3 regions of the Metapseudomonas resinovorans NBRC 106553 genome follow, and region 3 is predicted to be linked to each of the others. Evidence: predicted binding sites of a transcription regulator. Region 3 holds the regulator's gene; each other region holds the start of a gene.
The links. The regulator FliA, encoded in region 3, starts transcription of late flagellar genes. The targets are predictions, from matches to a motif close to CTAAAGTTTNNNNNNNNNNNGCCGNTAA.
Positions count from the first base shown of each region.

Region 1: PCA10_RS17855 (methyl-accepting chemotaxis protein) is a predicted target of FliA. The motif match lies at 5,825-5,852, and genes of this name have one in related genera.
Region 2: PCA10_RS19010 (methyl-accepting chemotaxis protein) is a predicted target of FliA. The motif match lies at 1,953-1,980, and genes of this name have one in related genera.

Region 1 covers NC_021499.1:3,950,818-3,961,088, reverse strand. The annotation lists gene PCA10_RS17885 (hypothetical protein) at 1-49, opposite strand, end outside; gene PCA10_RS17880 (patatin-like phospholipase domain-containing protein) at 83-1,162, opposite strand; gene PCA10_RS17875 (PepSY domain-containing protein) at 1,333-1,641, shown strand; gene PCA10_RS17870 (PepSY domain-containing protein) at 1,641-1,955, shown strand; gene PCA10_RS17865 (response regulator transcription factor) at 1,955-2,623, shown strand; gene PCA10_RS17860 (sensor histidine kinase) at 2,620-3,942, shown strand; gene PCA10_RS17855 (methyl-accepting chemotaxis protein) at 4,080-5,714, opposite strand; gene PCA10_RS17850 (undecaprenyl-diphosphate phosphatase) at 5,981-6,811, shown strand; gene PCA10_RS17845 (heavy metal sensor histidine kinase) at 6,958-8,313, opposite strand; gene PCA10_RS17840 (heavy metal response regulator transcription factor) at 8,313-8,993, opposite strand; gene queF (NADPH-dependent 7-cyano-7-deazaguanine reductase QueF) at 9,192-10,025, shown strand; gene PCA10_RS17830 (DUF4404 family protein) at 10,069-10,271, opposite strand, start outside.
Region 2 covers NC_021499.1:4,190,438-4,200,708, reverse strand. The annotation lists gene PCA10_RS19010 (methyl-accepting chemotaxis protein) at 360-1,925, opposite strand; gene PCA10_RS19005 (nucleotide sugar dehydrogenase) at 2,551-3,861, shown strand; gene PCA10_RS19000 (glycosyltransferase family 2 protein) at 3,938-5,419, shown strand; gene PCA10_RS18995 (alginate biosynthesis protein Alg44) at 5,486-6,664, shown strand; gene PCA10_RS18990 (sel1 repeat family protein) at 6,661-8,043, shown strand; gene PCA10_RS18985 (alginate export family protein) at 8,040-9,488, shown strand; gene algG (mannuronan 5-epimerase AlgG) at 9,503-10,271, shown strand, end outside.
Region 3 covers NC_021499.1:4,354,811-4,365,081, reverse strand. The annotation lists gene fliQ (flagellar biosynthesis protein FliQ) at 1-11, shown strand, start outside; gene fliR (flagellar biosynthetic protein FliR) at 14-790, shown strand; gene flhB (flagellar biosynthesis protein FlhB) at 854-1,990, shown strand; gene flhA (flagellar biosynthesis protein FlhA) at 2,298-4,421, shown strand; gene flhF (flagellar biosynthesis protein FlhF) at 4,437-5,783, shown strand; gene fleN (flagellar synthesis regulator FleN) at 5,860-6,693, shown strand; gene fliA (RNA polymerase sigma factor FliA) at 6,690-7,436, shown strand; gene PCA10_RS19775 (chemotaxis response regulator CheY) at 7,519-7,893, shown strand; gene PCA10_RS19770 (protein phosphatase CheZ) at 7,913-8,701, shown strand; gene PCA10_RS19765 (chemotaxis protein CheA) at 8,713-10,271, shown strand, end outside.

The DNA.
Region 1 (10,271 bases), 400 kb from region 3:
CGTCCTGCTGGTTGCCGATGCCATGAATGATGGCTACCGCGAGTTTCATCCCTGTACTCCATTTGGCGCATCGCGCCATCCATCAGAGGTGTCGCAGGCGTTCGCCGAGCTTGCCGCTGTCCACCAGTTCGAGGAATTCGTCGCCCAGGCGCTGGCTCTCGGCCATGGCCTTGCGCCAATAGCGTTCGCGCCCGGCATCGTCGCCGATGTAACGCTTGAAGTCCTTGCGGTCCGGCAGTTTGCCATGGGGCAGGGTGGCCAGGTATTCACGGGAAGGGGAGAGCAGCAGCACGTCCTGCAGGCGTTCGGCGTCACCCTTGCGCCAGGGCAGGCCCTTGTCGAACCAGCCGGGCACCACCTTGTCGGTGAAGTGCGGGTAAAGCACCACGCCGCCGGGGTGGTAGGGCAGGTCCAGGTGGTAGTCCAGCAGGCCGCCGTCGCGGTAGGTGCCGGGCCCGGCGCCGGGGATGTCACGCACGCCTTCCATCACCATGGGGATCGAGCCGGAGGCGAGCAGGGCGTGGCGCAGGTTGCCCTGGTCCAGCGCGTGGTAGTGCGAGGGGAAGTCGGACAGCGGCGCCAGCGGCGGGGCCTGGCGGGCGTCATGCAGGATGACCCGCTCGAAGTGCCGGGCCAGGCGCGGACGCCCCAGCAGGTTGCTGCCGATCACCGACGACAGGCCAAGGCCCAGGGCGCCGCGATGGTCCCCGGCGAGCAGGCCGTGGCTTTTGACCACCACCACGTTGAGGCGGTAGTGCGGGTTGCCCAGCACCTGCGCGTCCTGGCCCCGGAGCAGCTCATCGAGCATCAGGCCGCAAAGGCGGCTGACCTCCGCCATGCTCACGCCCTTGGGGAAGCGCTGGCTGGTGTAGAGCTCGCCCAGTCGGCGGATGCCCTCGGCGGCGTCCGGCAGGCAGGCACTGGCGAAGCGCCAGGAACCGATGGAAGCACCGATCAGTGCGCGCTCGCGCGGCGCCCGTGGCAGCCAGTCGCCGAACAGCGCCAGGTCCAGGCCCTGAATGCCCAGTGCCTTGGGGCCACCGGCGGCGCCAGGCAGGATGCCCACGTCGGCCGGTTGCAGGCCCTGCTCACGGATGCGCGTGAGGGCGCGGCGTCCGGCGCGCAGGGTCAGGGCGGGAAACTTGATCTGGATGGCGCTCATGCCGGTCTCCTGAAAGCGAGGCAGCGATTATAGTGGCGCTCCCGCATAGGCCAAGCCGCTTCAGCAGCTGAATGATGCGTCCCAAGCCTTTGGCCAAATTCAGCTTGAATTAAGTCGTCCCCGGTATCTTGGTTCCATCGAAAGCACACAAGCTCCCAAGGAGATGACCCATGAAGAAATTCGCAGCCCTGTTCGCCATCGCTACCCTCGCCGCCACCGCCGGTATCGCCCAGGCCCGTGACCTCGGTCCGGACGAAGCCCTGAAACTGCGTGACGCCGGCACCATCCAGTCGTTCGAGAAGCTCAATGCCGCGGCCCTGGCCAAGCACCCCGGCGGCACCATCAACGAAACCGAACTGGAAGAGGAATATGGCCGCTACATCTACCAGGTCGAACTGCGTGACGCCAAAGGCGTGCAATGGGACCTGGAGCTCGACGCCACCAGCGGCGAAATTCTGAAGAATCACCAGGACGACTGATGCGCTGGGTCCTTCGCTACAGCGGGATCATCGCCCTGATCCTGGCCATCTTCGCCCTTGAAGCGATGGCCAGGGACCTGGATCAGGACGAGGCCCTGAAGCTCCGTGAAGAGGGCGTCATCATGCCCCTCGAGCAACTGCTCCACCGTGCCCTGGGGCTCTACCCCGGGGCGCGGCTGCTGGAGGCCGAGCTGGAGGAGGAAGATGACGTCTACATTTACGAGGTGGAGCTGGTCACCGCCGATGGTACGGTGCGCGAGCTGGAACTGGATGCCCGCGACGGGCGCATTCTGAAGGACGAGGAAGACGACTGATGCGGTTGTTGCTGGTAGAGGACCATGTACCCCTGGCCGATGAGCTGAGCAGCAGCCTCGGCCGCCAAGGCTACGCCGTGGACTGGCTGGCCGATGGCCGAGACGCCCTGCACCAGGGGGCCAGCGAGCCCTACGACCTGATCATCCTGGACCTCGGCCTGCCGGGTAAGCCGGGCCTCGAAGTGCTGCAGCAGTGGCGTGCCGGCGGTCTCTCGACGCCGGTGCTGATCCTCACCGCGCGCGGTTCGTGGGCCGAGCGTATCGACGGCCTCAAGGCCGGCGCCGACGACTACCTGACCAAGCCCTTCCATCCCGAGGAACTGGCCCTGCGCATCCAGGCCTTGCTGCGTCGCGCCCACGGCCTGGCGAACCAGCCGCAACTGGAGGCGGCTGGTCTGCAGCTGGATGAAGGGCGCCAGTGCGTCAGCCGCAATGGCGAGGAAGTCCAGCTGACCGCGGCCGAGTTCCGCCTGCTGCGTTACTTCATGCTGCACCCCGGCCAGCTGCTCTCCAAGAGCCACCTGGCCGAGCACCTCTACGATGGCGAGTCCGAGCGGGACTCCAACGTTATCGAGGTCCACGTCAACCACCTGCGCCGCAAGCTCGGTCGCGACGTGATAGAGACCCGGCGCGGCCAGGGTTACCGTTTCACCGGTGAGGGCCGATGAGGTCCATTCAGCGCCGACTCAGCCTGGAGCTGGTCGGCGTGTTGCTGCTGGTGGGACTGGTCCTGGTGCAGACCAGCCTCTGGCTGTTCGACCTGGGATTGCGACGCTACCTGGTCGAAAGCCTGCGCAACGAGGCCGAGCTGCTGTTGAGCGCCCTGGTGCGTGGCCCCAACGGCCTGGAACTGGACGAAAAGCGCCTCAACCCCGCCCATCAGCAACCTTATTCGGGTCGCTATTTCGTCATCGATCTCGGCGATGAGTCCTGGCGCTCCCGCTCCCTATGGGACGCCAAACTGCCCATGCCGGAGCAGAAGGGATTGGCCGAGGGGCTTCTGCCCGGCCCCGACAATCAGGAATTGCTGACCTGGCGCGGCGACTACCGACGCTTCGGCCGCCAGGTGCGGATTGCCGTGGCGCAGGACTACACGCCGGTGCTGGAAAGCATTCGTCGCGTGCAATGGACCGGCCTGGCCCTGGGCGTGGCCGGCCTGTTGCTGCTCCTGGTCCTGCAGCGCTTCAGCGTGCGCCGGGCGCTGCGTCCGCTGGAGCAGGTGCGCCAGCAGATCGCCCAGTTGCAGCAGGGCCAGCGCAGCGAGCTGGACAGCCGCGTCCCCGAGGAACTGGAACCTCTGGTGGCGCAGATCAACCATCTGCTCAGTCACACCGAGGACACCTTGCGGCGTTCGCGCAATGCCCTGGGCAACCTGGGGCATGCGCTGAAGACTCCCCTGGCGGTACTGGTCAGCCTGGCCGACCGCGAGGAGCTGCGCGGCTATCCGGAGCTTCAAACGACCCTGCGCGAACAGCTGGCGCAGATCGAGCAACGCCTGGGCCGCGAGCTGGGCCGTGCGCGATTGGCCGGTGAGGCGCTGCCGGGGGCGCATTTCGACTGCGCCGAGGAGCTGCCGGGCCTGTTCTCGACCCTGGCGCTGATCCACGACCGCGGCCTGGACCTGGACTGGGACGCCCCCGAAGGACTGCGCCTGCCCTGGGATCGGGAAGACCTCCTGGAGCTGCTGGGCAACCTCCTGGACAACGCCTGCAAATGGGCGGAAACCCAGGTCAACCTGAGCATTCGCAGCGGCGAGGGCGGTTACAGCCTGACGGTGGACGACGATGGTCCGGGCATTGCCGAAGACCAGCGCGAGGCGGTCATCGGCCGTGGCGCGCGCCTCGACGAGCAGGTGGCCGGGCACGGCCTGGGCCTCGGCATCGTGCGTGACATCGTCGAATCCTGGAACGGCCGCCTGAGCCTGACGGAAAGCCCCCTGGGCGGCCTGCGGGTGCGCATCGAGCTACCGGCCGGGGGCGCTGCGTAGCCATCCCGGTACCCAGCGACGGGGATCGATGGGTATCGCAGGCTCAACCCATCCTGCAGGCTCATCCTGGTGCGGCCGTAGGATGGGTTGAGCGAAGCGATACCCATGCCGCCACGACTCGATGGGCTACGCGGACCTCACACCCGGAACTGCCCCAGCAGCTGATTGAGCTGCACGGCCAACTGGCCCAGGCGCTGGCTGGCGCCGGTGGTCTGTTCGGCCGCGCTGGCGCTGTCGTGGGCCAGGCCGGCGGCCTGGGTGACGTTCTGGTTGATGTCTTCCACCACATGGGACTGCTGCAGGGTCGCGCTGGCGATGGAGGCGTTCAGCCCGGTCAGGGTGCGCAGCACCTGGGCGATCTGCGCCAGGCTTTCGCCGGCCTGGCTGGCCTGCTCCACGGTGGCGCGGGAGGCACGGCTGCTTTCGTTGATCACCTGCACGGCCGCAGCGGAGTTCTCCTGCAGGCGCTCGATCATGTCGTGGATTTCCGCCGTGGACTTCTGCGTGCGCTGGGCCAGCAGGCGGACCTCGTCCGCCACCACGGCGAAACCGCGGCCCTGCTCGCCGGCGCGGGCGGCCTCGATGGCGGCGTTGAGTGCCAGCAGGTTGGTCTGTTCGGCGATGGAGCGGATCACTTCCAGCACGCCGCTGATCTGCGCGCTGTCCTGCGCCAGGGTCTGGATCACGTCCACCGCCTTGGCGATGGTGGCGGAGAGCTGGTCGATCTGCCGCAGGCTGCTGTCGATGTTGTCGTGGCCCTGGCGCGCCTGTTCCTCGGCGTGGCGCACTTCGCTGGCGGCGTGCTCGGCGTTCTTCGCCACGTCCTGTACGCCATAGGTGACTTCGTTGATGGCGGTGGCCACCTGTTCCATCTGCAGTGACTGCTGTTCGCTCTGGCGCAGTCCCTGGCTGGCGATGCCGTCCAGTCTGCCGGCCGCCTGGTCGAGGGCGCCGGCGGCGTCCAGGGACTGGCGGATCACGCCGCGCAACTTGCCGGTGAAGGCGTTGAAGTGTCCGCCCAGGGCGGTGATTTCGTCGCGGCCGTGGGTATCCAGGCTGCTGGTGAGGTCGCCTTCGCCGCTGGCGATATTGGCCATGGCACAGACCACTTCATCCAGCGGCCGGGTGATGCTGCGGGCGATGAGGATCACCAGCAGCGCCATCACCAGGGCGATGGCCAGGCCCACCGCCGAGGCCTGGATGGCCTGCTCGCGGAACTCGACCTGCATGTCGTCGATATAGATCCCCGAACCGATCACCCAGCCCCAGGGGGCGAACAGCTGCACGTAGGAAACCTTCGGCAGCGGGTCGCTGGCGCCCGGTTTCGGCCAGCGATACTCGACGAAGCCCGCGCCTTCGGCCTTGGCCACCCGCGCCATCTCGTTGAATAGCGCCTTGCCGTCCGGGTCCTTGTAGCCGGAGAGGTCCTGGCCCTCGAGCTTGGCGTTGGTGGGGTGCATGATCATGCGCGGGGTCAGATCGTTGATCCAGAAATAGTCGCCCTTGTCGTAGCGCAGCGCGCGGACTGCCTGCATCGCCTGCTTCTGCGCCTCTTCACGGGACAGGGTGCCGGCCGCTTCCTGGCCCTGGTAGAACTGCAGCAGGCCGGCGGCGGTCTCGACCACGTGGCGGGTTTTCTGCTCCTTGCCCTGGTAGAGGTCGTCGTAGATCTGCCACAGCATCAGTACGCCGAGGGTGACCAGCATGAAGACCGCGACGATCAGGATCAGCCAGAGACGGCGGCTGATCGGCAGGTTGCGCAAGCTGTGCATGGGGCGGGAACTCCTGGATTCTTGTTATGGGTGCGTCGCGCAGCAGAGCAGGCGGCGTGTCCTTGATCAATAAGCCTTTAGCCGCGATTTCCAAATGGCTCTCTGTTAGCATTTCGGCGCTCCGGGACAAAGCTGAAGGCTCGTTCGTCCCCGGAACCCGCTCGCTGGTACCCGGTCTGATCGCCATTCGGCACGTTTGCCGTGCCAGCAACCTGCACATTCGTACGTAAAGGCCGCCAGAGAGCGCGCCTCGGGGGAGATTTTCGATGGATTTGTGGACGGCCATGCAGGCCATCATTCTGGGGATTGTCGAAGGCCTGACGGAGTTCCTGCCGATCTCCAGCACCGGCCACCAGATCGTGGTCGCGGACCTGCTCGACTTCACCGGTGAACGGGCCATCGCCTTCAACATCATCATCCAGCTGGCGGCCATCCTCGCGGTGGTCTGGGAATACCGGCGCAAGATCCTCGACGTGGTCGTCGGCCTGCCCACCCAGCGCAACGCCCAGCGCTTCACGATCAACCTGCTGGTGGCGTTCTTCCCGGCGGTGATCCTCGGGGTGGCCTTCTCCGACCTGATCCACCATTACCTGTTCAACCCGATCACCGTGGCCAGCGCCCTGGTGGTGGGTGGCGTGGTGATCCTCTGGGCCGAACGCCGCGCGCACCTGGTGCAGGCCGACAGCGTCGATGAAATGACCTGGAAGCACGCCCTCAAGGTCGGTTGCTGCCAATGCCTGGCGCTGGTGCCGGGGACCTCGCGTTCCGGCGCCACCATCATCGGCGGCCTGGTCTTCGGCCTGTCGCGCAAGGCGGCCACCGAGTTCTCGTTCTTCCTCGCCATGCCCACCATGGTCGGCGCGGCGGTCTACTCGGGCTACAAGTACCGTGACCTGTTCCAGCCGAGCGACCTGCCGGTGTTCGCCCTGGGTTCGGTGGTGTCCTTCCTCTTCGCGATGATCGCCGTGCGCAGCCTGCTGAAGTTCATCGGCAGCCACAGCTACGCCGCGTTCGCCTGGTACCGCATCGGCTTCGGCCTGCTGATCCTGGCGACCTGGCAGCTCGGCGTGATCGACTGGTCCACCGCCCAGGGCTGATGTTCCCTGAGTTGCGAGAAGGCGCGCCTTCTGCGTTTCTGGGGGACACTCGTAGGTTGGGCTGAGCAACGCGAAGCCCAACGATGCCCGGTCACCAATGTCATGTTGGGCTTCGCTTCGCTCTGCGCCAACCTACGGGTTCTGGGCTAGCGCCCCGAATGGGGAAACTCGAGGATGAAGCGGGTCCAGCCGCCCGCCGACTCGCAGCGGATCTCGCCGCCGTGGGCGAGCACGATGGAGCGGCTGATGGCCAGGCCCAGGCCGGCGTGCTCGCGGCCTTCGCGGCGGGCGGGGTCGGCACGGAAGAAACGATCGAACAGCCTGGGCAGCAGCTCGGCGGGAATCTCCGCGCCGTTGTTGACGACCGTCAGGCGCACCCCATGGGTGCCGCTGTCGAGGCCGAGTTCGATGCGCCCGCCCTCGGGCGTGAAGCGCAGGGCGTTGTCCAGCAGGTTGAACAGGGCGCGGCGTAGCATGTCGCGGTCGGCGTTCAGGCGCGCGTCACCCGTGCGGCGCATGTCTACCCGGCGATCCTCGGCCAGGGGACTGAAGTAGTCGATCAGGCTGTCGAGCTCGCCGGCCAGTTCCAGGGGCTCGCGCCGGGTGGCCAGGAGCCCGTGTTCGGCCTTGGCCAGGAACAGCATGTCACCGACCATCTGCGCCAGGCGCTGGAGCTCTTCCAGGTTGGAGTGCAGGGTTTCCCGGTACTCGTCGAGGGCTCGGTCCTGACTGAGGATCACCTGGGTCTGGGTCAGCAGGTTGGACAGCGGCGTACGCAGTTCGTGGGCGATGTCGGTGGAGAAGGCCGAGAGCCGCTGGAAGGCGTCGTCCAGCCGCCCCAGCATGGCGTTGAAGGCCTGTACCAGCGGCACCAGCTCCTGGGGCACCTGGTCGTCCGCCAGGCGCGTGGTGAGGGAGCTGGCGGAAACCCCGGCGGCCACCTCGGCCATGCGTTGCAGCGGGTGCAGGCCACTGCGCGCCGCCCAGGCACCGAGCAGCGCGGTGGCCAGGGCGGAGAGCCCCACCGTGAGCCAGATCAGCCGCTGCATGCGTTCGAGGAAGTGCTGGTGGTGGGTGATGTCCAGGGCCAGGGAGAGGCGTGGCGAGCCGGGTTCTCCGGGGCGCAGGGGGGTGCTGTAGACCCGGTAGTCGGTGCCATCCTGCTGCCAGTCGTGGAGGCCGTCCCGGCCCGGTGCGCGCAGGCCCTCGGCGCTGTTGAACCAGTAGCGACCGTCGCGGCCTTCCAGGCGCAGGGCCAGGTCCGGATGCAGGCGCAACTGGGCCTGCAGGGCATCCAGCCGGGAGGGCAGGGCGCTTGGGTCGTCCACCTCGCTGATCAGCGCGCGGAAGGAGTCCATGCGGGTTTCCAGCAACTGCTGGTCGAGTTCGATGAAGTGCGCTTCGCTGGCGCGGTTGAACAGCACCCCGGCGATCAGCGAGACGCAGGCCGTGCAGGCGGCGAACAGCAGGCCCAGGCGAGCCGTGAGGGAGAGTCTGCCCATCAGCCTTCCCGGGCCTCCAGCACGTAGCCCATGCCGCGCACGGTATGGATCAGCTTGGTGGGGAAGTCGTCGTCCAGCTTGGCCCGCAGGCGGCGCACGGCGACTTCGATGATGTTGGTCTCACTGTCGAAGTGCATGTCCCAGACCTGCGCGGCGATCAGCGTCTTGGGCAGCACTTCGCCCTGGCGGCGCAGGAGGAACTCCAGCAGGGCGAACTCCTTGGCGGTGAGGTCGATGCGCCGGCCGCCACGCTCCACCTTGCGGCTCAGCAGGTCGAGGTGCAGGTCGGCGAGCTCCAGGCTGGTTTCCTGGGCCGTCGTGGCACCGCGCCGCAGCAGCGTGCGCACTCGGGCGAGGAGTTCGGCGAAGGCGAAGGGCTTGATCAGGTAGTCGTCGGCACCCAGTTCCAGGCCGTGGACGCGTTCTTCCACGGCATCCCGCGCGGTGAGGAACAGCACCGGGACCTGCAGACCGGCCTGGCGCAGGCTGCGCAGCACCTGCCAGCCGTCGAGGTCGGGCAGCATCACATCGAGGATGATCAGGTCGTAGCCACCGGCCAGCGCCAGGTCACGGCCCTCCACGCCGTTGGTGGCGAGGTCGGCGGCCAGGCCGGCTTCGCTCATGCCCTGGCGCAGGAACTGCCCGGTCTTGGGCTCGTCTTCGACTATCAGCAGTTTCATGTGGGCAGTAATTTCATGCTGGCAGTGGCTTCATGGTGGGCGCGTCGCTCGAACTGCTGCCTTATACCGCACCGGTGGGCCGCGCGGGTCAAGCTGACAAAGTTGTAATACGTTTGCGCCGTTGGTGCCGTGGATTTTTCAGGGGGCGCCCGACTGTATACAATTGCCGGATTTCCGCATCTTCAGGTCCACCCGCTCATGCAGCACCCCGCCGAACATTCACCGCTGGGCAAGTCCAGCGAGTACGTCAGCAGCTACAGCCCGGAACTGCTGTTTCCCATCTCCCGCGTCACCAAGTGGAACGAGCTGGGCCTGACCGCCGCGACCCTGCCGTACCAGGGCGTGGATTTCTGGAACTGCTATGAGCTGTCCTGGCTGACACCGTCCGGCAAGCCGGTGGTGGCCATCGGCGAGTTCGCCATTCCGGCCGAGTCGCCGAACATCATCGAGTCCAAGTCCTTCAAGCTGTACCTCAACTCGCTGAACCAGTCGGTCTTCGCCAACGCCGCCGAGCTGGAGCAGGTGCTGGCGCGGGACCTTGGCGCGGCGGCGGGTGCGCAGGTGCAGGTGCGGGTGCGCAGCCTGTCGGACGTGGCGGACGAAGGTGTCGCTAGCCTGCCGGGGGCCTGCATCGACGAGCTGGACGTGGTCATCGACCGTTACGAGCATCCGCAACCCGAGCTGCTGCGCGCCGAAGCCGGGCAACCGGTGGAAGATGCGCTGCACAGCCATTTGCTGAAGTCCAACTGCCCGGTCACCGGCCAGCCGGACTGGGGCTCGGTGGTGGTTGAATACCGTGGGGCGAAGCGCCTGGACCACGCCAGTTTCCTCGCCTACCTGGTGAGCTTCCGCCAGCATGCCGATTTCCATGAGCAGTGCGTGGAGCGCATCTTCCTCGACCTCAAGCGCCTGCTCGAGCCGGAATCGCTGACCGTATTCGCACGCTATGTGCGCCGTGGCGGGCTGGATATCAACCCGTACCGCAGCACCCACAAGGTGCAGACCGACAATCGCCGGCTGGTACGGCAGTAACGCAAACCCCGACTCGATGTCGGGGTTTTGTTTTCTGGCTGGGCTAGATGCCCATGTTCGCCAGGCTTTGCATGATATTGCGCAGGGTGCCGGCGAGGGTGGGGTGGCGTGTTTCGAAGCGCTCGATGGCCAGGTTGACGCCATCCACCAGGGTGGCGTCCGGCGCCATGGCGGCCTCGCGGGCAAGGCGCAGTTCGATTTCCTGCATCAACTCGATCAGCGATGCGCGTTCCTCCGCATCCAGCG
Region 2 (10,271 bases), 160 kb from region 3:
GCTCCGGGGGCACGGCGTGAGGGGCCATCCATGGCCCCACACGCCTCTCGCGGCATCCATGCCGCTCATCCCCCTACGCAACGATTCCGCTCGGCCTCCTGAAGGGGCGTTTGGCGCGGCGTCATCTTCTCTGCTTCGTTTCAGGCTGCAGTTCGCATCAGGTTGGTTTGTGCCTCGCCGGCGCGAGTCACCCCTCGCCCTTCGGGAGAGGGGCGGGGGAGAGGGTGGTATCCGGCAGCTGGGAGCCAGTTTGGGCACTCACACAAAATCGCCAATCCAGCCTGAACAGCCCTTCCCCGGAACTCCGCAACGAGCCAATGAGAAAGGGCGCCTCACGGCGCCCTTTTGCTATTGCCGGTTCAGCGATTGAACCGGTCCACCAGGGAGTACTGCCCCTGGGCGGTATGGGTCAGTTCCTCGCTGAGCAGCGCGGTGCGCTGGGCTTCGTCCGAAGTCTGGTCGGCCAGGTGGGCGATGCTGCTGATGCTCTGGTTGATCTGCTCGGCCACCGCGCTCTGTTCCTCGGTGGCGGCGGCGATCTGGTCGGCCATGTCGGCGATGTTGGCCACCGCTTCGCTGATGCCCACCAGCGCCTGGTCGGCCTGGAGTACGCGCTCGACACCTTCGTCCGCCTGGCGACGACCGTTTTCCATGGTGTGCACGGCTTCCTCGGCGGTCTTCTGCAGCTGGGCGATCAACTGGTGGATCTGCCCGGTGGACTCCGCCGTGCGTTGCGCCAGCTGGCGCACTTCATCGGCCACCACGGCGAAGCCGCGACCCATCTCGCCGGCGCGGGCCGCTTCGATGGCGGCGTTGAGCGCCAGCAGGTTGGTCTGGTCGGCGATGCCCTTGATCACATCCACCACACCGCCGATTTCATTGCTGTCCTGGGCCAGGCGGGTAACGGTTTCGCCGGTTTCGCCCACCGACTGCGACAGGCGCTGGATGGCCTCGCGGGTTTCGGCGGCGATGTTGCGGCCCTCGCTGGTCAGGCGATTGGCCTGCTGGGTCGCGTCGGCGGTGCGCTGCACATTCGTGGCCACTTCCTGGGTGGTGGCGGCCATCTGGTTGACCGCGGTGGCCACCTGCTCGGTTTCCACCCGCTGGCGTTCCAAGCCCTCGGAGCTGTTGTGGGCCAGGGTATCGGCCTGGCGGGCTTGCTGGGTGAGGTGCTCGGCGGTGTCCTGCAGGCGTGTCAGGCAGGTCTTCAGGCGGGCTTCCTGGCTGAGCATGGCCATTTCCAGGCGCGCCTGGGCGCCACGGCTGTCGGTGTACATCTGCGCGATCAGCGGGTCGGAGGTGGTCTGCTCGGCCAGGCGCAGTAGGCGCTTGAGGCCGCGGTTCTGCCACATCAGGCCGACCAGGCCCAGCGGCACCGAGAGCAGCGCGGCGAGCAGGAAGCCCCAGTGGGAGTTCAGCCAGGCGCCGATGAGGAAGCCGATCTGGCTGATCAGGATGAAGGGCAGCCAGTCCTGCAGCACCGGCAGCCATTTGTCGCGGCCGGGGATGGCGGCCTTGCCGGCGTTCAGGCGCTGGTAGAGGTTTTCCGCGCGGCGCACTTGTTCGGCGGTCGGCTTGATCCGCACCGACTCGTAGCCGGTGACCTGGCTGCCGTCGAAGATCGGCGTGACGTAGGCGTTGACCCAGTAGTAGTCGCCGTTCTTGCAGCGGTTCTTCACCACGCCCATCCAGGGGCGGCCCTTCTTCAGGGTCGACCACATGTGGGCGAACACGGCCGATGGCACGTCCGGATGGCGCACGAGGTTGTGCGGCGAGTGGATCAGCTCGTCGCGGCTGTAGCCGCTGATGTCGACGAAGGCTTCGTTGCAGTAAGTGATGACGCCCTTGCTGTCCGTGGTGGAAATCAGGCGTTGCTGGGCGGGGAAGCTACGTTCCCGCTGGGTAACAGGTTGGTTGTTTCTCATGGTGTCCATCCGCAAGGCTTACAGCTTCTATCGGCATCCAGGCGCTAAGGTTGAGCCTTTTCTTTCGCGCGCAGTCTACTTGGTTCCCACCGAAGCTGCTGTCCGCGCGTGCCTTGCCGCCTTTCCTTTCCCTCCTGAATATCCGCTTTGTTTTTTGGCGCTGTTTATGCGGCGATATCTAAATGCTTCCCGTAGTTTGGCTGTTTGAGTTGTGTCGGAAAAATGCCGGCAGATATATGGCGCAATTCTGGTTGCTCTTTTGGTTAATCAATAACTCCTCTTGGTTTGCACTCTAAACAGGCCTCAAGTTGGTTTGTGCCAGCTTTTGGTGCCGATTATTTTGGCGTCAAAAGCCTGTGGTTGATGGGTTTCAGGTTAATTGACTGTTTTATATTGATTATTAATTTTGAAATCTTCAGGTGTTTATCTGTGTGCCTGTGTGGCACTCGATTTGCTCTGTGCAAGTTGTCTTCCGCTTTACGGCTGTTGTGCTTTCAAGTTGCGGTGAGGTTTGCCTTGCAGCTCCCCGCCAAGAATCCTGCCGTGCCTTCGAGTCATGTACGAGTTGGATGCTCGCACCTTTGCGGCGAGGTCCGGATTGGCCATTAGCCCAGGGGGTCGTGCAATGCGCATCAGTATTTTCGGATTGGGGTATGTGGGGGCGGTTTGCGCGGGGTGCCTGTCGGCGCGGGGCCACGACATAGTCGGGGTGGACATCGCCGCGGTGAAGATCGACATGATCAACCAGGGCAAATCGCCCATCGTCGAGCCTGGCCTGGAGGAGTTGCTCCAGCAGGGCGTGGCCAGCGGCAGGCTGCGCGGCACGCTGGATGTGCGCGAAGCGGTGCTGGCCACCGATATTTCCTTTATCGCCGCACCGACGCCGAGCAAGAAGAATGGAGACCTGGACGTGTCCTACATCGCCCAGGTCTGCGAGCAGATCAGCAGCGTGCTGCCGGAGAAGGGCTCGCGCCACACGGTGGTGGTGCGCAGCACCGTGCTGCCGGGCACGGTGATGAACGTAGTGGTGCCCATGCTCGAGCGCTGCTCGGGGATGAAGGCCGGCATCGATTTCGGTGTGGCGGTCAACCCGGAGTTTCTCCGTGAAAGCACCGCCATCAAGGACTACGACTATCCCGCCATGACGGTGATAGGCGAGCTGGACCAGACCTCCGGCGACCTGCTGCAGGCCATCTACCAGGAACTGGACGCCCCGATCATCCGCAAGGGCATCGAAGTCGCGGAGATGATCAAGTACACCTGCAACGTCTGGCACGCCACCAAGGTCACCTTCGCCAACGAGATCGGCAATATCGCCAAGGCGGTCGGTGTCGATGGCCGTGAGGTGATGGAGGTGATCTGCCAGGATCACAAGCTCAACCTCTCCAAGTACTACATGCGTCCCGGCTTCGCCTTCGGCGGCTCCTGCCTGCCCAAGGATGTGCGGGCGCTGACCTATCGCGCCGGCCAACTGGATATCGAGCATCCGTTGCTGCACTCGATCATGCGCAGCAATCGGGTCCAGGTGGAGCGCGCCTTCGACCTGATCGCCAGCCACGACAAACGCCGCATCGGCCTGCTCGGTCTGTCCTTCAAGGCCGGCACGGACGATCTGCGCGAGAGCCCCCTGGTGGAGCTGGCCGAGATGCTCATCGGCAAGGGCTTCGACCTGCACATCTTCGATCGCAACGTCGAGTACGCCCGCGTCCACGGCGCCAACAAGGACTACATCGAATCGAAGATTCCCCACGTCTCCTCGCTGCTGCGGTCCGACCTGGACGAGGTGGTGGCGCGGGCCGACGTCATCGTCCTCGGCAACGGCGATCCGCACTTCGCCAGCCTGGTGGAGAAGGTGGCGCCGGGCAAGACGGTGGTCGACCTGGTGGGCTTCATGAAAGAGCGCAGCTGCGCCGGCATGGAAGGCATCTGCTGGTAGGGAAATGCCCGGGCGCCAGCCCCTGATTCCGGCGTGGCCGGGCAGGGGCCTGGCCCCTTTCTGGAGGGCGATGGGGATGGAAGCTTTGGCACGCGGCCTGCGCGAAGGCGCCGGCTGGATGGTGTTTTGCACCGCACTGATGCTGCTGGCCCTGGCCATGCCGCAATCGGTGTTCGACCCGGAGTCCCGGGATTTCCTGCTGTTGCTGGGGGCGGTGGGCATCTGGCGCTACTCCATGGGCGCCATCCACTACCTGCGCGGCTTGCTGTTTCTCTACCTGGTGTTCCCCTGGTATCGGCGTCAGGCGCGCAAGCTGGGGGAGGCGGCCGATCCGTCCCACGTTTTCCTGCTGGTGACGAGCTTTCGCATCGATGCGCTCACCACCGCCGAGGTCTACCGCTCGGTGATCGAGGAAGCCATCGCCTGCGGCTATCCGGCCACGGTGGTCTGCTCCCTGGTGGAGATGTCCGATGAGCTGCTGGTCAAAAGCCTGTGGCGCAAGCTCGATCCACCGGCCCATGTCAGCCTGGACTTCGTGCGCATCGCCGGGACCGGCAAGCGCGACGGCCTGGCCTACGGCTTTCGTGCCATTTCCCGGCACCTGCCGGATGACGACGCGGTGGTGGCGGTGGTGGATGGCGACACCGTGCTGACCCCGGGCGTGATCCGTCGGACGGTGCCGTATTTCCGGCTGCTGCCCAAGGTCGGCGGGCTCACCACCAACGAGTTCTGCGAGGTGCGCGGCGGCTACGTCATGAGCGAGTGGCACAAGCTGCGCTTCGCCCAGCGCCACATCAACATGTGCTCCATGGCCCTGTCGCACCGGGTGCTGACCCTGACCGGGCGGATGTCGGTGTTTCGCGCCCAGGTGGTGACCAACCCCGGCTTCATCGCCGACGTCGAGAGCGATCACCTGGACCACTGGCGCCTGGGCCGCTTCCAGTTCCTCACCGGCGACGACAAGTCCAGTTGGTACAGCCTGATGCGCCTGGGCTACGACACCTTCTACGTGCCGGACGCGGCGATCAACACGGTGGAGCACCCGCCGGAGAAGAGCTTCCTCAAGGCCAGCCGCAAGCTGATGTTCCGCTGGTACGGCAACAACCTGCGGCAGAACTCCCGCGCCCTGAGCCTCGGGCCGCGCCGTCTCGGCTGGTTCACCTGCCTGGTGCTGGCGGACCAGCGCGTGGCCATGTGGACCAGCCTGCTGGGCCCGGCCGTGGCGATCATCGCCAGCCTCAAGTACGGCATCCAGTTCCTGCTGATCTACCTGCTCTGGATCGGCATGACGCGCCTGGCGCTGACGCTGCTGCTGGTGGCGTCCGGGCACCCGGTCGGGCCGGCCTATCCGCTGATTCTCTATTACAACCAGGTGCTCGGCGCCATGGTGAAGGTCTACGTGTTCTTCCGTCTCGACCGGCAGTCCTGGACGCGGCAGAACACCAGGCTGGAACGGGGCCTGGCGACCTTCCAGAGCTGGTTCAACGCCTGGTCGTCACGGGCCATGACGTTTTCCGCGGTCAGCGTATTCCTGGCCGTGCTTGTGAGTGTTGTGTAAGGGGGCGGGGCCGACGGAGCGGTCGGCCCGGCAGGGGACAAATCCGAGTCGGGAAGGAATGGAACAATGAGCACAGCCACGGGTGTTGCCAGCAATTCGAACATCGTCCACGAGTCCGAGGCCCAGCGTCAGTACGCGCGCCTCAAGATGCCGGCCAAGGTGCGATTCCTCGGCCCCAACCGCGAGACACTGGAGAGCGAGCTGCTGGATCTCTCCGCTGGCGGCTTCAGCTTTGCCAATAGCGCCCACGCGCTGAAGGAGGGCTCGCACCACAAGGGCAAGCTGGTGTTCCAGGTGGATGGCCTGGGCATGGCCATCGACGTCGAGTTCCAGGTTCGCTCGGTGCAGGGCGAGGGCAAGCGCGTGGGCTGCGAGTTCCACAACCTGCGCCCCCGTGAAGTGGCGGCCCTGCGCTACCTGATCACCGCCTACACCAGCGGCGAGATGGTGACCATGGGCGACATGCTCAACACCCTGCAGCGCGACAACTTCGCCAAGGCGCGCAAGGGCAAGGGCGCCGGCGGCGGCATGGGCTTCTTCGGGCGCCTGCGGGCCCTGACCTTCAGCCTGGCGATCTTCCTGGTGGGCGTCGGCGCCTTCACCTACATCCTTAACCAGCTCTACCAGCTGTATTTCGTGACCCATGCCGACTCGGCCATGGTCAACCTGCCCAGCCAGGTGGTCAGCATGCCGCGCGAGGGCGTGGTGCAGGCGGCACTGGTGAAGGTGGGCGGCGAAGTGGCCAAGGGCGCGCCGCTGGCCACCTTCAGCGCCACCATGCTCGATGTGCTGAAGAACAACCTGCCGGAAGGGCAGATGACCCCGGACAACATCGAGCGCCTGTTCAGCAAGTCGCTGCAGGGCACCCTCACCAGCCCCTGCGATTGCCGCGTGGTGGCGCAGCTGGTGGGCGACGGCCAGCCGGCCGCCAAGGGCGCACCGGTGTTCGAGCTGCTGCCGCTGGAAGGCCAGGCCACCATCGAGGCGCGCTTCCCCTACAAGACCTTCGCCAAGGTGCAGCCAGGGGCCGAAGTGAACGTCCAGGTGGCCGGCGAGAGCGTCCCGCGCGTGGGTCACATCAGCTCCGTGACCCTGCAGCAGGGCGGCCTGGCCTCGGACCTGCGGGTGTCCATCCTCACCAGCGAACCCCTGGCCACCGAGATGGCCGGGCGCCCGGCGGAAGTGACCATCGACGGCCTGCCCGGCAACCTGCTGCTGGACAAGGTCATGGCGGCCGGCAAATGAAGGCCCTCCTGCTGCCCTTGATGGGCTGCGGCCTGCTCCTGGGCTGCGCCGGCTTGCCCGACCAGCAACTTGCGCGCGAAGCCATGGCGCGCGGTGACAGCGAGACCGCCCGGCAGAACTACGAGGCCCTGGCCGGCAAGGGCTACGCCGATGCGCAGACCGCCCTGGGCGACATGGCGGCCGGCAGCCGCGACCCCAGCCGGGTGGCCGAGGCCGAAAGCCTGTATCGCCAGGCTGCGCCCAGCTCGGTGCGTGCGCAGTCGCGCCTCGGCCGGCTGCTGTCGCGCCAGGGCGGCGCCAGCGACGACCAGCTCAAGGAGGCCGAAAGCCTGCTGAACCAGGCCATCGCCCAGGGCGAGTACAGCGCCGTGGTGCCCCTGACCACGCTCTACCTGAACTACCCGCAGCTGTCGCCGGCCCTGGACCCGCAGCAACTGGTGGATGGCTGGCGGGCCCAGGGGATCGGCGAAGCCGAGCTGGCGCAGATCCTCATCTACCGCAGCCAGGGCAGCTACACCGCGCACCTGGCCGAAATCGAGGCCAAGTGCCAGGCGCAGTTGGCCCTGCAGGATGTCTGCTACCTGGAGTTGGCCACCGTCTACCGCCTGCGCCAGCAGCCCGAGGCCATGGAGCAGTTGCTGACCCGCCTGCGCGGCGCCTACGCGGCCAGCCTGGTGCCGCCCACGCGGGTGGAATCGGTGGCGCTGGCCCTCGCCGATCCGAGTATCCCGGCGCCGGCCGAGTTGAGCCTGGCCAAGGCCTTGCTGGACGAGATCGCACCGGCTTACCCCGGTGCCTGGGCGTCCCTGGCCAAGCTGCTCTACGACTACCCAGCCCTCGGCGGCACTGAGGAAATGCTCGGCGACCTGGAGCGTGGCCGTGGGGCGGGAGACAGCCGCGCCGAGCTGCTCACCGGACGCCTCTACTACGACGGGCGCCTGCTGCCGATGGACCCGCATCTCGCCGAAGCCCATTTGCTCAGGGCCGCGGCCGAGCAGCCGGCGGCCAACTACTACCTGGGGCAGCTCTATCGCCGTGGCCTGCTGGGCGAGGTACGCCCCCAGGACGCGCTGGACCGCCTGCTGCTGGCGGCCCGCGCGGGCCATTCGACGGCCGACCTGGCCCTGGCGCAGATGTTCAGCGAGTCCCTCGGGGTCAAGGTGGATCGGGTGAACGCCTACGTCTTCGCGCGTATGGCGGCGAGCCGGGCGCAACCCGAGGCGACCCGGTTGCTGGCCACCCTGGAACCGGCCATGAGTGCCGCCGAGCGACAACGCGCCGCGCAGCTCCTCGAGGAAGAACAGGGCACGCGGCAGGTGGTCGACCCGGTACGCCTGGCCCGTATTCAACCGCTGCAGAACGGAGTGGACCTGCTATGAAAGTGACGGGCTGGATGGGGGGCATCCTGGGTGGTTCGCTGCTCTGCGGCCAGGTTGCGGCGGCAACCCTGGAGGCACCACGCAACTTCGGCCTGGACATCAAGGTCACCGGCCAGTCCGAGGACGACCGCGACCTGGGCACCCGCTCCGGTGGCGATGTCGAGGGCATCGGCCTGGATGTGCGGCCCTGGCTCTACGGCCAGTGGGGCGACTGGAGCGCCTACACCATGGGGCAGGGCGTAGCCGCCACCGACGTGATCGAGACCGATACCCTGGAGTCGGACAGCATAGTGGCCGACAGCGAGGACGATGACGACGCCCGCGAAGCCGACAAGAGCTACCTGGCAATGCGCGAGTTCTGGGTCGACTACGGCGGCTTCACCGCCTACCCCGGCGAGCATCTGCGCTTTGGCCGGCAACGGGTACGCAGCGACGAAGGCACCTGGTGGGACACCAATATCGAAGCCCTGCACTGGGTGTTCGACACCACCTTGCTCAAGGCCAACCTGGGCGTGGCCGAGCGCTTCAGCGAATACCGCACCGACATCGACGACCTGGCGCCCGAGGACGAAGACCGCCGGCACTACTTCGCGGGTATTTCCACCCAGTGGGCGCCGGGCCACAGCGTCGGCGCCAAGCTCCACCACAGCCGCGACGACGGCCACCTGGCGCGGGTCGGCGAAGAGCTGGACTCGCTGTCCAAGACCCAGACCGGCGACCTCACCTGGCTGGGGCTGCAGGCCGACGGCGACTACTTCAACCCGCGCACCACGCTGCCGTTCAACTACTGGGCCCAGGCCATCTGGCTCACCGGCGACCAGGACAGCGTCACCCAGAGCAGCACCTCCGGCCTGCCCCTGGTCACCGGCAGCCGCAGCGGCGACCTGGATGCCTGGGCGCTGGACCTGGGCTTGCGCTGGAATATCGACGACCAGTGGCGGCTGGGCGGCGCCTACGCCCGTGGCAGCGGCGGCGTCGACTCCAACGGCCGGGACTCCGAGCAGTTCGTGCAGCCGGGCCTGGAAAGCAACCGCTCCAGCTTCACCGGCACCCGCACCCGCGTGCACCGCTTCGGCGAGGCGTTTCGCGGCGAGCTGACCAACATCCAGGTGGCCACCCTCTATGGCTCTCTGGCGGCGCGCGAGGACTACGACGCCAGCCTGGTCTACCACCGCTTCTGGCGCCTGGACGACGACCAGCCCACCGGCGATTCCGGCCTCAGCGCCAACCTGGTGGACGGCGACAAGGACCTCGGCCAGGAACTCGACCTGGTCGCCACCTACTACATCAAGGGCGGCCTGGTGCCGCCGGGACTGGATTGGGTCGACGAACCCTCGGCGCTGGTGCGCATGCGCCTGGGGTTGTTCTTCCCCGGCGACGCCTACGGCGATGACGCGGATTCCACCATGCACCGCGCCTTTGTCGACTTCATCTGGCGCATTTGACGGAGAACGGGACGATGCAACGGACGATCAAGGTGGGACTCGCGCTGGCCGGCTGGCTGGCCTGCACCCTGGCCAGCGCCGACATGCTTGCCGACGGCTACCGCCTCAGCGCGGAACCCGGGGAGACCCTGGACATGGCCCCGCCCGCGCTGCCGGATCTTTCCGGCTACACCGCCGCCGCCGTCGAAGCGAAGATCCAGCGTCCGCCGGCGGGCCGGGTGGTGGTCAAGGACATGCTCCATGAGGACGCCCTGGACGAGTTCATCGGCGGCGACGAACGCCTCAAGGAATGGGTGGTGCGGCAGAAGCGCATGCCCCAGGCGATCTTCATCGAGAACGGTTACCTGAACACCGCCGAGTTGGCCAGGCAGCTGCCAGACAATCTCTTCGCCGAGACCGAGCCCGGCGTCTACCTGGCGCGTCTGCCGATCATCGTGCGGCCTGGCGCCACCCTGCATATCGACCGCGCTACCCGCGAGCTGCGCCTGTCCCAGGAGGCCGGTGCCTTCCTGGTCAACGACGGGAGGATGTTCATCACCGGAACCCGGGTGACCGCCTGGCGCGAGAAGGAGGGCACCCCGGCGTTCTGGCGCGACGGCAAGGAGTTCCGCCCGTATTTCCTGGCCTGGGGCGGCACCGAAACCTATGTGGTCGACAGCGTGATCCAGAGCTTCGGCTACGACGCCAGCAAGGCCTACGGCTTCTCCATCTCCCAGTACAGCCCGAGCATGGCGCCGAAGATGAGGCGCGCGCGGCCCACCGGCTGGCTGCTGAACTCGCGCT
Region 3 (10,271 bases):
TGATCGGCTGACCATGCTCGAGCTCAGCGATGCGCAGATAGGTGGATGGGTCGGCAGCTTCATGCTGCCGCTGTTCCGTATCGCCGCGCTGCTGATGACCATGCCGATCATCGGCACCCAGCTGGTACCGGTGCGGGTGCGGCTCTACCTGGCCCTGGCGATCGCCGTGGTGCTGGTGCCGACGCTGCCGCCCATGCCCCAGGTGGACGCCCTCGACCTGCGCAGCATCATGCTGGTGGGCGAACAGGTGCTGGTGGGGGCCTTGCTCGGCTTCGTGCTGCAGCTGTTCTTCCATGCCTTCGTGGTGGCCGGGCAGATCATCTCCATGCAGATGGGCCTGGGCTTCGCCGCCATGGTCGACCCCACCAACGGCGTGTCCGTGCCGGTGCTCGGCCAGTTCTACCTGATGCTGGTGACCCTGCTGTTCCTCGCCATGAACGGCCACCTGGTGGTGTTCGAGGTGCTCGCCGAGAGCTTCGTCACCCTGCCGGTGGGCGGCGGCCTGCTGACCAACCACCACTGGGAAGTGGCCGGCAAGCTCGGTTGGGTCATGGGCGCGGGCCTGTTGCTGGCGCTGCCGGCGATCACCGCACTGCTGGTGGTCAACATCGCCTTCGGCGTGATGACCCGCGCGGCGCCGCAGCTGAACATCTTCTCCATCGGCTTCCCGCTGACCCTGGCCCTCGGCATGGTGATCGTCTGGATCGGCATGGCCGACATCCTCGCCCAGTACCAGGTGCTGGCCAGCGACGCCCTGCAGTTGCTGCGGGAAATGGCGAGGGCGCGATGAGCGATCTTTTGACGATTTCCCGGCAACGGGCAACTCCACCGACGGCAACGCAGGTAGTTTTCCATGGCGGAAAGTGAGAGCGGGGCGGACAAGAGCGAGGAACCCACAGGGAAACGGATGCAGGAGGCCCGCGAGAAGGGCCAGATCGCCCGTTCCCGCGAGCTCAACACCCTCGTCGTGACCCTGGCTGGCGCCGGCGGCGTGCTGGCCACCGGCGGTGGCGTGGCCGACATGATGATGAAGATGATGCGCTCCAACTTCTCCCTCTCTCGGGAGGTGCTGATGGACGAGCGCAGCATGGGCATCTGGCTGCTGCTGTCGGGCAAGATGGCGCTGGATGCCGTCATGCCGTTGCTGATCACCCTGCTGGTGGTGTCCATCGCAGGTCCCATCTCCCTCGGAGGCTGGCTGTTCTCCACCGAGGCGCTGATGCCCAAGTTCAGCCGGATGAACCCGTTGTCCGGGCTCAAGCGCATGTTCTCCCTGCACTCCCTGGCCGAACTGCTCAAGGCCCTGGCCAAGTTCGCGCTGATCCTGATGGTGGCCCTGGCGGTGCTCAACTCCGACCGCGACGACCTCTTGGCGATCGGCCACGAGCCCCTGGAAATGGCCATCCTGCACAGCGTCCAGGTGGTGGGCTGGAGCGCGGTCTGGCTGGCCTGCGGGCTGATCCTGATCGCCGCGGTCGACGTGCCCTTCCAGCTCTGGGACAACAAGCAGAAGCTGATGATGACCAAGCAGGAGGTGCGCGACGAATACAAGGATTCCGAGGGCAAGCCCGAGGTCAAGTCGCGCATCCGCCGCCTGCAGCGGGAGATGGCCGAGCGCCGCATGATGGCCGCCGTGCCCGAGGCCGACGTGGTCATCACCAACCCGACCCACTTCGCCGTGGCGCTGAAATACGACGCCGAGAAGGGCGGCGCGCCCATGCTGCTGGCCAAGGGCAATGACTTCACCGCCCTGAAGATTCGCGAGATCGCCCAGGAGAACAAGGTGACGGTGCTGGAATCGCCAGCCCTGGCGCGGGCGGTCTACTACTCCACCGAGCTGGACCAGGAAATCCCCGCCGGCCTCTACCTGGCCGTGGCCCAGGTGCTGGCCTACGTCTACCAGCTCAAGCAGTTCCGCGCCGGCCGCGGCAAGCGCCCGACACCGCTCAACGACCTGCCGATCCCGGCGGACCTGCGCCGGGACGAATAACCGCGGGTGAGGTCACCTTGTAGGGGCGAATTCATTCGCCACGGGCAGCTCAGCTCGTAGGATGGGTCGGGCGGCGTTCCGCGAGCTTGCGATACCCATCAATCATGTCCGCATGGGTATCGCTCCGCTCAACCCATCCTACGTGGCCTTCCCCGGATCTCATCCGGAATCCCTCTCCACTTCTCGCAAAATCAATCTCTTAACGAAGTTGGAAGGCTTCTTGCACAAGGGAAGTCAGGACGCCTGTTGGCGTCAAAAGATTGGATGCGCGGAGCGGAATTCCGCGGAAAGGGGTAGGGGAGTAGCAGTGGATCGTACGCAACTGATCGGCAATGTCCGCAACAACCTGGTGGGCATGGGTCGTGGCAACCTCGGGGTGCCGCTGCTGGTACTGGTGATGCTGGGCATGATGACCCTGCCGGTGCCGCCGTTCCTGCTCGATGTGTTCTTCACCTTCAACATCGCCCTGTCGATCGTGGTGCTGCTGGTCAGCGTCTACGCCCTGCGTCCCCTGGATTTCGCCGTCTTCCCCACCATCCTGTTGGTGGCCACCCTGCTGCGCCTGGCGCTCAACGTGGCCTCCACCCGTGTGGTGCTGCTCCACGGTCAGGACGGCCACGACGCCGCGGGCAAGGTGATCCAGGCCTTCGGCGATGTGGTGGTGGGTGGCAACTACGTGGTCGGTGCGGTGGTCTTCGCGATCCTGATGATCATCAACTTCGTGGTGGTCACCAAGGGTGCCGGGCGTATCTCCGAAGTGAGCGCGCGGTTCACCCTGGATGCCATGCCCGGCAAGCAGATGGCCATCGACGCCGACCTCAACGCCGGTCTGATCGACCAGGCCGAGGCCAAGAAGCGCCGTAGCGAAGTGTCCCAGGAAGCCGACTTCTACGGCTCCATGGACGGTGCCAGCAAGTTCGTCCGTGGTGACGCCATCGCCGGCCTGCTGATCCTCTTCATCAACCTCATCGGCGGCATGGCCATCGGCATGCTGCAGCACGGCCTGAGCTTCGGCGACGCCGGCCGCATCTACTCCCTGCTGACCATCGGCGACGGCCTGGTGGCGCAGGTTCCCTCGCTGCTGCTGTCCACCGCCGCGGCGATCATGGTGACCCGCGTGTCCTCTTCCGAGGACATGGGTCAGCAGGTCAACCGGCAGATGTTCGCCTCGCCCAAGGCCCTGGCGGTGTCCGCCGCCATCCTCATCGCCATGGGCCTGGTGCCGGGCATGCCCCATGTGCCCTTCGTCGGCCTCGGCCTGGTGGCCGCAGGCGGCGCCTGGTTGATCTGGAAGAAGCAGACGCGCGTCAAGGAAGAGGCGGTGCAGGAGGAGAAGCGCCAGCAGGAGCTGCTGCCCGCCCAGCGCGCCCAGGAAACCAAGGAGCTGGGCTGGGACGACGTGACCCCGGTGGACCTGGTGGGCCTGGAAGTGGGCTATCGGCTGATTCCGCTGGTGGACCGCAACCAGGGCGGCCAGTTGCTGGCGCGGATCAAGGGCGTGCGCAAGAAGCTGTCCCAGGAGATGGGCTTCCTGATGCCCTCGGTGCATATCCGCGACAACCTCGACCTGCTGCCCAACGCCTACCGCCTGACCCTGATGGGCGTCAGCGTGGCCGAGGCGGAGGTCTACCCGGACCGCGAGCTGGCCATCAACCCCGGCCAGGTGTTCGGCACCCTCAACGGCGTGGCCGCCAAGGATCCGGCGTTCGGCCTGGAAGCGGTGTGGATCGACGCCAGCCAGCGCGACCAGGCCCAATCCCTCGGCTACACGGTGGTGGACGCCAGCACCGTGGTCGCCACCCATCTCAACCAGGTCCTGCACAAGCACGCCCACGAGCTGCTCGGCCACGAAGAAGTCCAGCAGTTGATGCAGAACCTCGCCAAGAGCTCGCCGCGCCTGGCCGAAGAGCTGGTGCCCGGCATGGTGTCGCTGTCGACCCTGCTCAAGGTCCTCCAGGCGCTGCTGCAGGAACAGGTGCCGGTGCGCGACATCCGCACCATCGCCGAAGCCATCGCCAACCTAGCGCCCAAGAGTCAAGATCCCGCCGCGCTGGTGGCGGCGGTGCGCGTCTCGCTATCCCGCGCAATCGTGCAAAGCATTGTGGGACTAGAGCCGGAGCTGCCCGTGATCACTCTGGAGCCCAGGTTGGAACAGATATTGCTCAATAGCCTGCAGAAGGCCGGACAGGGTTCGGAAGATGGCGTTCTTCTGGAACCCGGGATGGCCGAAAAGTTGCAACGCTCCCTGGTAGAGGCGGCGCAGCGTCAGGAAATGCTCGGCAAGCAGGCGATCCTGCTGGTGGCCGGACCGATCCGGGCAATGATGTCGCGCTTCGCAAGGCTCGCCGTGCCCACCATGCACGTACTGGCCTACCAGGAAATACCGGACAACAAGCAGGTCACCATAGTCGCGACTGTGGGCCAGAACTAACCGAGGGCAAGGACCATGCAGGTCAAACGCTTCTTCGCCGCCGATATGCGTCAAGCCATGAAGCTGGTGCGTGATGAACTGGGCGCGGATGCCGCCATCATCGGCAATCGTCGGGTCGCCGGCGGTGTCGAGCTGACCGCGGCGCTGGACTACCCGCTGCCGGCCCCGGCACCGAGCAAGCCCAACCCGGCCCTCGAAGCCGAGCTGCGCAAGACCCAGGCGCGCATCGCCGAAGCCCAGGCCGAGCTGACCACCCGTGCCATGGCCGATGCCGGCAAGGACCGTCAATTGTTCGCCGGGGAGTCGCTGACCGCCATCGAGTCCGAGCTGCCCGAGTCGGCGCTGTCCGCCGCCATGAGTCGCCCGCGTCCGGCGCCGCGTCCGCTGGAAGCGGTGAGCACGCGGCCGCCGGTGGTCGAGCAAGCCGCCCTGGACGCCATGCGTTTCGAGCTGAGCGGCCTGCGTGAACTGATCGAAGTGCAACTGGGGTCCATCGCCTGGGGCCAGATGCAAAGCCGTCGCCCGCAGCAGGCCAACCTCTGGCGCCGCTTGCAGCGCATGGGTCTGTCGGCCGAGCTGGGCCGCGCCCTGCTGGACAAGGTGGCCAAGGTCAACGAACCGCGCCAGGCCTGGCGCATGCTGCTGGCGCACCTGGCCCACGCCATCCGCACGCCGAAGATCGAGCCGCTGGAAGAGGGCGGTGTGATCGCCCTGGTCGGTCCGGCCGGCATGGGCAAGACCACCACGCTGGCCAAGCTGGCCGCCCGCTACGTGCTTAAGTACGGCGCCCAGGGCGTCGCCCTGGTGAGCATGGACAGTTTCCGCATCGGCGCCCAGGAACAGATCAAGACCCTCGGCCGCATCCTCGGCGTACCGGTGACCCTGGTGGACCCGGGCCAGTCCCTGACCCAGGCCCTGGCGCCGCTGATGCGCAAGCGCGTGGTGCTGATCGATACCGCCGGTCTGCCGGTCAACGATCCGGCCCTCACCCTGCAGCTGGAAGCGCTGGCAAGCCGGTCGATAAACGCGAAGAATTACCTGGTCATGGCCGCTACCAGCCAGAGCCAGGTGCTCAAGGCCGCCTATCACAGCTACAAACGCTGCGGCCTGGTGGGTTGCGTCATTACCAAGGCGGACGAAGCGGCCAGTCTGGGCGAGGTTTTGGGGCTGGCTATCGGCCAGCATCTCCCGGTAGCCTATCTCGCCGATGGACCGCGAATCCCGGATGATCTGCAGGTTCCGCGCAGCCACCAGCTGGTGAGCCGTGCGGTGAGCCTCCAGGCACCGGAGGATCCAAGTGAAGAAGCCATGGCTGACCTGTTCGCCGGGCTCTACCAGAATCCGGCGCGGCGCGCCGGTTGAAGAATCGTTAGCCGCCCCCGAGGGGGCGGTGCTGGACAGCCAAGTGGCCCAGTCGACCTAAGGCAAGGTATTTGAAATGGGTAGTATGCATCCCGTACAGGTGATCGCGGTGACCGGCGGCAAGGGTGGCGTCGGCAAGACCAACGTGTCGGTGAACCTTTCGCTGGCACTGGCCGAGCTGGGTCGTCGCGTCATGTTGTTGGACGCCGACCTGGGACTCGCCAACGTCGACGTCCTGCTCGGCCTCACCGCCAAGCGCACCCTGGCCGATGTGATCAATGGCGAATGCGACCTGCGCGACGTGCTGTTGCAGGGGCCGGGTGGCATTCGCATCGTCCCGGCCGCCTCCGGCACGCAGAGCATGGTGCAGCTCTCGCCCATGCAGCACGCCGGCCTGATCCAGGCCTTCAGCGACATCAGCGACAATCTCGACGTGCTGGTGATCGACACCGCCGCCGGTATCGGCGATTCGGTGGTCAGCTTCGTCCGCGCCGCCCAGGAAGTCATCGTGGTGGTCTGCGACGAGCCGACCTCGATCACCGACGCCTACGCGCTGATCAAGCTGCTCAACCGCGACTACGGCATGAATCGCTTCCGCGTGCTGGCCAACATGGCCCACAGCCCGCAGGAAGGACGCAACCTGTTCGCCAAGCTGACCAAGGTCACCGACCGCTTCCTCGACGTCGCCCTGCAGTATGTCGGCGCGGTGCCCTACGACGAATCGGTGCGCAAGGCCGTGCAGAAGCAACGCGCGGTCTATGAAGCCTTCCCGCGCTCGAAGTGCTCGCTGGCGTTCAAGGCGATCGCACAGAAGGTCGACAGCTGGCCGCTGCCGGCCAATCCGCGTGGTCACCTGGAGTTCTTCGTCGAGCGGCTGGTCAGACAGCCCTCCGCGGAACACCCTGTATGACACCCGCCACGGGGCTGCGTATGTACGGCAAGGCACAGGCAAGGGATTCGCAACATCAACTGATCGAGCGCTACGCGCCCCTGGTCAAGCGCATCGCCTATCACCTGCTCGCGCGCCTGCCGGCCAGCGTGCAGGTGGAAGACCTGATGCAGTCCGGGATGATCGGCCTGCTCGAAGCCTCGAAGAAATACGACGGCAGCAAGGGCGCGAGTTTCGAAACCTACGCCGGTATCCGCATTCGCGGGGCCATGCTCGACGAGGTCCGCAAGGGCGACTGGGCACCCCGTTCGGTGCACCGCAACACCCGCATGGTGAGCGACGCGATCCGGGTAATTGAAGCCAGAACGGGACGCGACGCTAAAGATCAGGAAGTTGCTGCCGAACTTGGATTGAGTCTCGAAGACTACTACGGCATCCTGAGCGACACCTTGGGCAGCCGCCTGTTCAGCTTCGACGACCTGTTGCAGGACGGCGAGCAGGGCGGCGTGCACGAGGACGCCGGTGTCACTCCTTTCTCACCTTCCCAAGATCTGGAAGAAGAACGCTTCCAGGCCGCGCTGGCGGATGCCATCGCGAACCTGCCGGAGCGTGAGCGCCTGGTGCTGGCGCTGTACTACGACGAAGAATTGAACCTGAAGGAAATCGGTGAAGTGCTGGGGGTCAGCGAATCGCGAGTCAGCCAGTTGCATAGCCAGTGCGCGGCCCGTCTGCGCGCGCGGCTCTGTGAATGGCGCGCGCGCTGAACGCACACCGCTTCCAGATTTGAACGGCGCTCCCGGCAAGAGGGGCGTTTGAGACTGTACGGAGGTCGACTTGGACAAGAACATGAAAATCCTCATCGTGGATGATTTCTCGACGATGAGACGCATCATCAAGAACCTCTTGCGCGATTTGGGATTCACCAATACCGCTGAAGCCGACGATGGCACCACGGCCCTGCCGATGCTGCACAGCGGCAACTTCGACTTCCTCGTGACCGACTGGAACATGCCCGGCATGACCGGCATCGACCTGCTGCGCGCCGTGCGTGCCGACGAGCGCCTGAAGCACCTGCCGGTGCTGATGGTGACCGCCGAAGCCAAGCGCGACCAGATCATCGAAGCGGCCCAGGCCGGCGTGAACGGCTATGTGGTCAAGCCCTTTACCGCCCAGGTCCTGAAAGAAAAAATCGAGAAGATCTTCGAGCGGGTCAACGGCTGATGTCAGCCGCGAGGGCACCATGGACCAGAACGAACACCTGCTGGGAGACTTCGAGTCGACCCTGAAAGTCCGTGCGCGGGAACTGGTGGATAGCCTTGAGAAAGGCAATTTCACCGATGCCGTGCAACTCATCCACGAACTCAACCAAGTCCGCGACCGTGGCCTGTACCAGGAAGTAGGCAGGCTCACCCGTGAGCTGCACAACGCCATCGTCAACTTCCAGATCGACCCGCACCTGCCCCACGCCCAGGAGATGTCGCAGATCGCCGACGCGACCGACCGGCTGTCCTACGTGGTGCAGATGACCGAGAAGGCCGCCAACCGCACCATGGACCTGGTGGAGGAAAGCGCGCCGCTGCTCAACGGCCTGAGCGACGAAGCCCAGCAATTGGGCGAGGAGTGGGGGCGCTTCATGCGCCGGGAAATCGGCGCGGATGGTTTCCGTGACCTGGCCCGTCGCGTCGAGCAATTCCTCTCCCGCAGCCAGCGCGACACCGATGCGCTGTCGGGCAAGCTCAACGACATCCTGCTCGCCCAGGATTACCAGGACCTCACCGGCCAGGTGATCAAGCGCGTGACCCAACTGGTCACCGAAGTGGAAAGCAACCTGGTGAAACTGGTGCTCATGGCCAGCCAGGTGGACCGTTACGCGGGCATCGAGCACGACCACGCGGCGCTGCGCGCCGAGCTGGAACAACAAAAAAGTCCTTCCAGGGGTGAAGGTCCGCAGATCCATGCCGATATACGGGAAGACGTGGTGTCCGGACAGGACGACGTCGACGATCTGCTATCCAGCCTTGGTTTCTAGGGAGCGCTCATATGAGCTTCGACGCCGATGAAGAAATCCTCCAGGACTTCCTGGTAGAGGCCGGCGAGATTTTGGAGCAATTGTCCGAGCAGCTGGTCGAGCTGGAAAGCCGCCCGGACGATATGGACCTGCTCAACGCGATCTTCCGTGGTTTCCATACCGTCAAGGGCGGCGCTGGTTTCCTCCAGCTCAACGCCCTGGTCGAGTGCTGCCACATCGCTGAAAACGTCTTCGACATCCTGCGCAAGGGCGAACGCCGCGTGGATGCCGAGCTGATGGACGTGGTGCTGCAGGCGCTGGACACGGTCAACGAGATGTTCCGCGAAGTGCGCGAACGCAGCGAACCGACTCCCGCTACCCCGGAGCTGCTGGCCGCCCTGGCGCGCCTGGCCGAACCGGGTGGCGCCGAGCCGGCCCCCGCGGCGCCCGCACCGGTAGTCGAAGCACCCGCGCCGGTGGCGGCCTCGGCCGATATCACCGACAGCGAGTTCGAACAGTTGCTCGATGCCCTGGCCGACAACGCCAGCGCTGAAGCAGAAGCGCCGGCGACCGCCGACGACGAAATCACCGACGATGAATTCGAAGCGCTGCTGGACCAGCTGCACGGCAAGGGCAAGTCCGTTGCCGCCGTGGAGCCGGAGGCCGCGATAGCCGTCCATGCTCCGGCCGTGGCCCTGGCCACCGCTGGCGGCGGCGACGAGATCTCCGACGACGAGTTCGAGGACCTGCTCGACCAGCTGCACGGCAAGGGCAAGTTCAACGGCGCCGCCGAGCCTGTCGCCAGTGCCCCGGTCGCTGCCCCGGCACCCGTTGCCGACAGCGGCGAAAACATCACCGACGACGAATTCGAAGCGCTGCTCGACCAGTTGCATGGCAAGGGCAAGTTCTCGGCTCCGGCTGAAGAACCCGCCGCCCAGCCGGTGCCTGCCGCCGCGCCCGCCGTCAGCCGTGCGGTCGCCCCGGCAGCGGTCGCCAAGCCCGCCGCCAAGGCCGAGCCCGCGCCGCGCCAGGCAGCGCCCGCCGCCAGCAATGGTGCCGCCGGCCCGGCCGCCGTCAGCGAAACCGAGACCACCGTGCGGGTCGATACCGCGCGCCTGGACGAGATCATGAACATGGTCGGCGAGCTGGTGCTGGTGCGTAACCGCCTGGTGCGCCTGGGGACCAACAGCGGCGACGAGGCCATGGCCAAGGCCGTGTCCAACCTCGACGTGGTGACCGCCGACCTGCAGACCGCGGTGATGAAGACGCGGATGCAGCCGATCAAGAAAGTCTTCGGCCGCTTCCCGCGCCTGGTCCGCGACCTGGCGCGCAACCTGAAGAAGGAAATCAACCTCGAGCTGGTGGGCGAGGAAACCGACCTCGACAAGAACCTGGTCGAGGCGTTGGCCGACCCGTTGGTGCACCTGGTGCGCAACGCCGTCGACCACGGCATCGAGTCGCCCGAGGAGCGCGAGGCCGCCGGCAAGCAGCGTACCGGCCGCGTGGTGCTCTCGGCTGAACAGGAAGGCGACCACATCCTCCTGATGATCACCGACGACGGCAAGGGCATGGACGCAGCCGTGCTGCGCGC